DNA from 3 places in the Blautia obeum ATCC 29174 genome. Region 1 is predicted to be linked to each of the others. Evidence: predicted binding sites of a transcription regulator. Region 1 holds the regulator's gene; each other region holds the start of a gene.

Evidence for each region. The regulator Rex, encoded in region 1, represses fermentation and respiration genes when NADH is low (regulators of the CRP and FNR family bind a similar motif). The targets are predictions, from matches to a motif close to ATTGTTAANTANTTAACAAT.
Region 2: the regulator Rex is predicted to act here: its motif matches at 971-990, upstream of NQ503_RS09380 (acyl-CoA carboxylase subunit beta).
Region 3: the regulator Rex is predicted to act here: its motif matches at 945-964, upstream of adhE (bifunctional acetaldehyde-CoA/alcohol dehydrogenase).

What each region holds. Positions count from the first base shown of each region.
Region 1 covers NZ_CP102265.1:1,667,607-1,669,882, reverse strand. The annotation lists gene NQ503_RS07860 (bifunctional ADP-dependent NAD(P)H-hydrate dehydratase/NAD(P)H-hydrate epimerase) at 1-740, opposite strand, end outside; gene NQ503_RS07855 (redox-sensing transcriptional repressor Rex) at 854-1,507, opposite strand; gene abc-f (ribosomal protection-like ABC-F family protein) at 1,664-2,276, shown strand, end outside.
Region 2 covers NZ_CP102265.1:1,956,040-1,958,315, forward strand. The annotation lists gene NQ503_RS09380 (acyl-CoA carboxylase subunit beta) at 1-867, opposite strand, end outside; gene NQ503_RS09385 (D-alanyl-D-alanine carboxypeptidase family protein) at 1,103-2,276, opposite strand, start outside.
Region 3 covers NZ_CP102265.1:3,163,195-3,165,470, forward strand. The annotation lists gene adhE (bifunctional acetaldehyde-CoA/alcohol dehydrogenase) at 1-869, opposite strand, end outside; gene NQ503_RS15200 (GTP pyrophosphokinase) at 1,370-2,065, shown strand; gene NQ503_RS15205 (pyridoxal phosphate-dependent aminotransferase) at 2,218-2,276, opposite strand, start outside.

The DNA of each region.
Region 1 (2,276 bases):
GCAACGACCAGAATCTTTCCAAAAGTTCCTTTGTTTCCATCAACAATTTTATCCGGCAGAAAATGAATATCTGTTTTTTCTGTCTGCCATAAATATGGTTTCACCTTATCACTCGCGTAGATGCCAACATCCGCAACGATCACTTTACCGGCAAATTTCCTGCCCGGATACAGGCAAAGGCCTGCTTTCCGAAATGCAAATGTCACTGTCAGATCTGCATGAAAAGCAACTCCAAGTTCTGCTCCTGTATCGCCATTTACTCCGGACGGAATATCAACAGCCACTTTCCAGGCATTCAACTGATTCAGTGCCATGATCACATCTCTGTAACTGCCCTCGACCGGACGACTCAGCCCAACGCCGAAAATGGCATCTACTATAGTAGTATATTCCTCTGTTTCCAGGTTATTCACAACCGGCACCTGACAGGCAGCTGCAATATCCAGCTGACGCTGCATTTCCACAGTCCTGTGGTCCGGATTCCCCACCAGATACAGACTTGTACGATAACCATGCAGTTTCAGAATACGGGCAACAGCCACGCCATCTCCTCCGTTGTTCCCGTTTCCGCAGACACAGAGAATCCGTTCTTCCTGTTTTTTGTCTGCCAGCGTCCGTTCCAGTTCTTCTGCGACTTTCAGAGCTGCCCGTTCCATCAGGACACAGGACGGAATCCCGATTCCCTCAATCATATTTCCATCAAGAGCTTTCATTTCTTTACAGGTCACAATCTGTTTCATTCTTTTTCCTCACCTGCCATAATTAGCATAAAAGGCCATTACGCAGCCTCCTTGCCATAAGGAGCCGGGTAACAGCCTGTCTGTCCGTCCTGCCATCACTTTATAAGTGCTGCTTATTTCTCATCGTCTATATGTTCCTGACGATACTGACTGAGATTATAGGATAATGTCATAAGACTCTCTGAAAGATGAACATTCTCCACGATCACATCATCCGGAGTATCCAGATCGATATGTGCAAAATTCCAGATAGCTTTGATTCCGTTCTCGATCAGAATCTCCGCCATATCACGTGCCTTATTCTTCGGCAATGTCAGAATTGCGATCTCAATATTGTTTTCTTTCATAAAGAAAGGAAGATCACTGATCATCTGAATCTCAATCCCACGAACCGCAATTCCCTCAAGTACCGGATTTACATCAAAAATACCGACCAGCTTGAATCCTCTCTTCTCAAACTCAACATAATTGGCAAGTGCCTGCCCCAGATTACCAGCTCCTACAATGATCATCGGATGCACGATATCCAGCCCCAGGATCTTACCGATCTCTGTATAAAGATATTTTACATTATAACCGTATCCCTGCTGTCCAAATCCCCCGAAATTATTCAGATCCTGACGTATCTGAGACGCTGTAACACGCATTTTTTTACTAAGATCATTGGAAGAGATTCTCTCTACATTGTCTTCCAGAAGTTCACCAAGGTATCTATAGTAACGTGGCAGTCTCTTAATCACAGCTTTTGAAATCTGTTTTGCTTCCACCGTTGTCCCTCCTTACACTTTCTCGTTAATTATAACGAATTGACATTTTGTTGTCAATCAATGTTGTCAAATATGTACAATTTTCATTGATTTTCCTTTACAAAGGCCATTTTTGCTTTTATAATCATACCGTATATTTACTTCGGAGGAATAACTATGATTTTATCATGTCAGGGTATCTCCAAATCCTTCGGTGAAAAAGTGATTCTGGAAGATGCCTCTTTTCATATAGAAGAACGCGAAAAAGCTGCTCTGATCGGTAATAACGGTGCCGGCAAAACCACACTTCTTCGCATTATAATGGAAGAGATCCATGCAGATGCCGGACAGGTAGTTCTTGCCAAGGACAAACGCATCGGTTACCTCGCCCAGTATCAGGATGTGCAGGGACACCTTTCTGTATATGAAGAACTCTTAAGCACCAAACAGTATATCATCGATATGGAAGAACGCCTTCGTGCCATGGAAGTCCAGATGAAAAATGCTTCCGGCGAAGAACTTGACCGCCTGATGAACTCCTACACCCGCCTGACTCATGAATTTGAACTGGAGAATGGCTATGCCTACAAAAGCGAACTTATGGGTGTTCTGAATGGTCTCGGATTTACAGAAGAGGATTTTACCAAACAGGTGGCGACTCTTTCCGGCGGTCAGAAAACACGTGTTGCCCTCGGTAAACTGCTGATTTCCAAACCAGATATCCTTCTGCTCGATGAGCCTACCAACCACCTGGATATGGAAAGCATTGCCTGGCTGGAAACTTATCTTC
Region 2 (2,276 bases), 290 kb from region 1:
TGTTCTGTTGGCTACAGCACCGACAGTAGCTCCGTTCAGACGCAGGAAACCAGTCACAATATCTTTGCCGTAATCTTTCTTTGTTTCGAAGAAAATGCCGTTGTCAGCGATTCTGGAAAGTGCGATGGATGTATCGCCTGCACATGCTGTGATATCGTCACAGGTGCGGTTCAGATCATCTGTACATTCTACGAAGGAATCATTATCTTCAAAATTAGAAGGAAGAAGTCCGATCAACTGACGGATCTGTCCAAGAATTTCTTCTTCGGAGCCTGTTCCGTCTACAAGACCTGTTTCCTCGCTCTGGAATGCAGCAGCTGATGTATCGCATTTTTCTGTGTAATTGCCATCCAGTGCATTCGGGCTGTTTACGAACATTTTGCCTTTTTGGGATTCAATAAATGTGAAATCTGTCAGAGCCGGAATAATTGCCATTCCACCACCGCATGTACCGAATACAGCTGTAATCTGTGGAATCATTCCGGAAGCCAGTGTCTGTTTCAGATAGATGGATCCAAATGCTTCAAGAGCATCAGTAGCCTCCTGAAGACGCATACCTGCACAGTCAACAAGACCGATCACAGGAGCTCCAGTCTTCATTGCAAGGTCATACAGAGCGGTAATCTTTCTGGCATGCATTTCACCAACAGTTCCGTTTAATACGGAAGCATCCTGGCTGTATACATATACAAGATTTCCGTCGATCACACCATATCCGGTGATAACACCGTCTGAAGGCGCTTTTGTTTCAGTTAAATTGAAATCTGTGGATCTGGCTGTTACGCTTTTTCCGATTTCAACAAAACTGTTTGCGTCAAGCAAAGAAGTGATTCTTGTGCCTGCTAAGCTTTGTGTTGCATTACTCATTCTTTCTTGCCCTCCATTTTATAAAATTTTAAATATAACCAAAATTTTAGCCGATTGTAATTGTAACCTGTTTTCAATATTTTTTCAATAGATTTCCTGTTTTTTTGTTAAAAGTTTAACTCCCATGTCGTTTTTTTTACAGTAGGGTTCTGATATGTCGATATGTTATTGGAATATTACAGAGTAATTTCCTAAAACGCAAAAACTTCTCCCGCAACAGGAGAAGTCAGGTCTGTTAATGAAAAAAATTCTTAAATACAAGCTCTGCGCAATGGGTGAATGTATTTTTCTGAATGTTTTCTGTTGCCAATATTGGACAGGAAAAAAAATTGTTATCATTAAGAAGATAAATGATCTGTCCAATCTGTTCGCCTCTTCTGACAGGAGCACTTAGATGTTCTTTTAAACGGATCTGATATTGCAGCCGGTCATCTGAGCCAATCAGAATCTGTCTGTTTTTTTCGTTATCCGAAACAGAAATCTGACCTCCTGTATATACAGAACTTCCTGCACCGAAATCATTCAGAATACCATTTTCAACGGGAATATAGGAAAGCTCCGGCTCTTGCCAGAAACTCCGGTATTCATAGTTGCTGTTTCCATAATTAAGAAGTTCCAAAGTATCATGCCATTTGTAGTTTTTATGGTCAGGCCAGCCGGCACCAAGAAGGGCAATGATAAAAGTTTTGTTATCTTTCTGACAGGCACAAACATAACAATATCCGGCATCACCGGTATATCCGGTTTTCCCGGCAAGTACACCGTCCGTCATATGAAGTAGTGCATTAGTGTTATGGACCGAAAAGTGTCGTTTTTTACTTAAATCAGAAAAAGAATACTCTTCTGTCTGTGTAATCTTCAGAAAGACATCATTGTGGATTGCATAACGCATGATCAGAGCCAGATCTTCTGCAGTTGTGTGATGTGTTCCACCAGAATTTTCTGCATCCAGTCCATTCGGAGTGACAAAGTGTGTGTTTTTACATCCGATTTCTTTTGCCTTTGCATTCATCATAGCTGAAAAATTATCTACAGATCCACCGATACATTCAGCAATCGCAACGGCAGAATCATTATGACTCTGCAACATCAGGGAATAAAGAAGGTCTTCCAGATAATATTGTTCTCCGATTGAAAGACCAAGGCGTACTTCCGGTTGACTGACAGCATTTGCAGAAACTTTGACATAGTCATCGCCCTTTCCGTTTTCAAGAGCAAGAATGCAGGTCATTACTTTGGTAGTGCTCGCGTTCGGACGAGGCGTATTACCTGATTTCTGATAGAGAACTCGTCCGGAATCACCATCCATCAATACTGCTGACAATGCATAAAGATTACCGGGAGACTTTTCTGATGCAAATACAGACCAACCGGGTGTCAGTAAAATTATGATCAATGAAAAGATAAAA
Region 3 (2,276 bases), 1.5 Mb from region 1:
CTTACTTTTTCAATCTCATCTTTCTTCAGGAAGTAGCATCCTCTGTACTGAAATTCTTCTTTAACTGCTTTATATACACCTTCGAGAACTGTTACGGACTGTTCGGATGCACAGATCATACCATTATCAAATGTTTTGGAGTGAATGATAGAGTTTACTGCCAGACGAACATCTGCAGTGTCATCAATGATAACCGGTGTGTTTCCGGCGCCAACTCCAAGTGCCGGTTTTCCGGAAGAATATGCCGCTTTAACCATTCCAGGACCACCTGTTGCAAGAATGATGTCAGCTTCTTTCATTACAAGATTTGTAAGTTCAAGGCTCGGTACATCGATCCATCCGATGATGCCTTCCGGAGCACCTGCTTTTACGGCAGCTTCCAGAACAACTCTTGCAGCTTCAATCGTACTTCCTTTTGCACGAGGATGTGGGCTGATGATGATCGCATTTCTGGTTTTTAACGCGATCAGCGTTTTAAAGATTGCTGTGGAAGTCGGGTTTGTAGTTGGAATAACTGCCGCGATCAGACCGATCGGCTCCGCAATCTTCTTGATTCCATAAACCGGATCTTCTTCAAGAACACCACAGGTTTTGGTGTTTTTATACGCATTGTAGATATATTCTGCTGCATAATGATTTTTGATGACCTTATCTTCAACGATACCCATTCCAGTTTCTTCAACAGCAGCTTTTGCAAGCGGGATACGTGCTTTATCAGCTGCAGTTGCAGCAGCTTTGAAGATTTTATCTACCTGCTCCTGTGTATAAGTGGCGAAAAGTTTCTGTGCTTCTTTCATCGCAGCGATCTTTGCTTCCAGTGCTTCCGGAGTATCAATGATTGCCGGGATGTGGGTTTCTTTCTTTGCCATTTGTGAATCCTCCTGTTTTTCTGTTATGATATGAGCCTTATTCTTTAGTCCGATAAACAATTCCGTCAATTTATTAACGTTAATTATTTATCAATGATTGATATGCGCTTATTATACGGGTTCGTTAATCATTTGTCAATCTGTATTTTGTTAAAATTTCAAACAAATTGTTTCTTACATTTTCGCCATTAATCAGCATTTTATACAATCCGTATTTTCATCATTCCTCTTAATTCCCAGGCAAAAAATTTGATATACACCTGTTTTCAAAGTCTGTTTCCTCGATTTCATGCTCATAAGATTGTGATTTTCATAACAAAATTTTCTATTTTTTCCTGTCATATTTCTCCACCCCTTTTCATAGATTAAATGATGGGAAACAGAAATCCAAATCAAGATTCCCGCACACGGGTTGCATTCCAGCTAACGCTGGCAACGCGACTGTTTAACTTTGATTTAACGCAAATCACGTACAGATTTATTACTGGAGGAGTATTCTAATGGGAACGGGAAATGCATTACGGGCAACAGAAACATTTACACTGATACAATTAGAGGAAGAAAGACAGAAATTGAAAAAGAAAGAACTTCTTAAGAGCATGCTGACCGACAGTGAATTTAGCATTAAAGGACAATGTGCCATCAATCTTATGATGACCAAACTCGACATCATCAACACATTTCTGCTGATGAAATATAAACGGAATTTTATTCAGATGAAAACCTGGAGACTCAAAAGCTATGACAGTGTCTGCAAAAAAATGCAGAAAAAAGGACTGGAGCTGAATTTTGATCTGGCACTGGAAAAGATCAATGACCTGATCGGTGTTCGTGCTGTATGTGCTTATGTAGATGATATTTACAAAGTGGCTGACCTGATCGAAAAACAACAGGATATCCATATCCTGAAAATCAAAGATTATGTACAGCAGCCAAAGAAATCCGGCTATCAAAGCCTTCATCTGATTCTGGAAATTGCAATTCCATTCCAGAAAGAAAACCAGTGGATCAAACTGGAATTGCAGCTTCGAACTGCTGCCATGGATTACTGGGCCAACCTCGACCATCAATTGCGTTACAAACGCGGACAAAAGCAGGCAGCAGTGATCAATGAAGAATTACAGCAGTGTGCTTCTGTGATCACACAGCTCGATCAGAAAATGCTGGATATCCGTAAAAAAATTGACAAGATCTGACCAGCGCACCACCGGTGCTTCCTCGATATGCACTGCAAAAGACGCAGGGGCATGACCAAAAAAGTCAGCTCCTGCGTCTTTTTTATCTGTTTTTACTCTTATAAATTTCTATTATACATTTTACAAATTCGTGTACTGTACATTCCGGCTTCCTACAGCCCATACTCTGCTGCCAGCTTCTCAAATTCAGGCAGAGAATTCTGAATCGTCT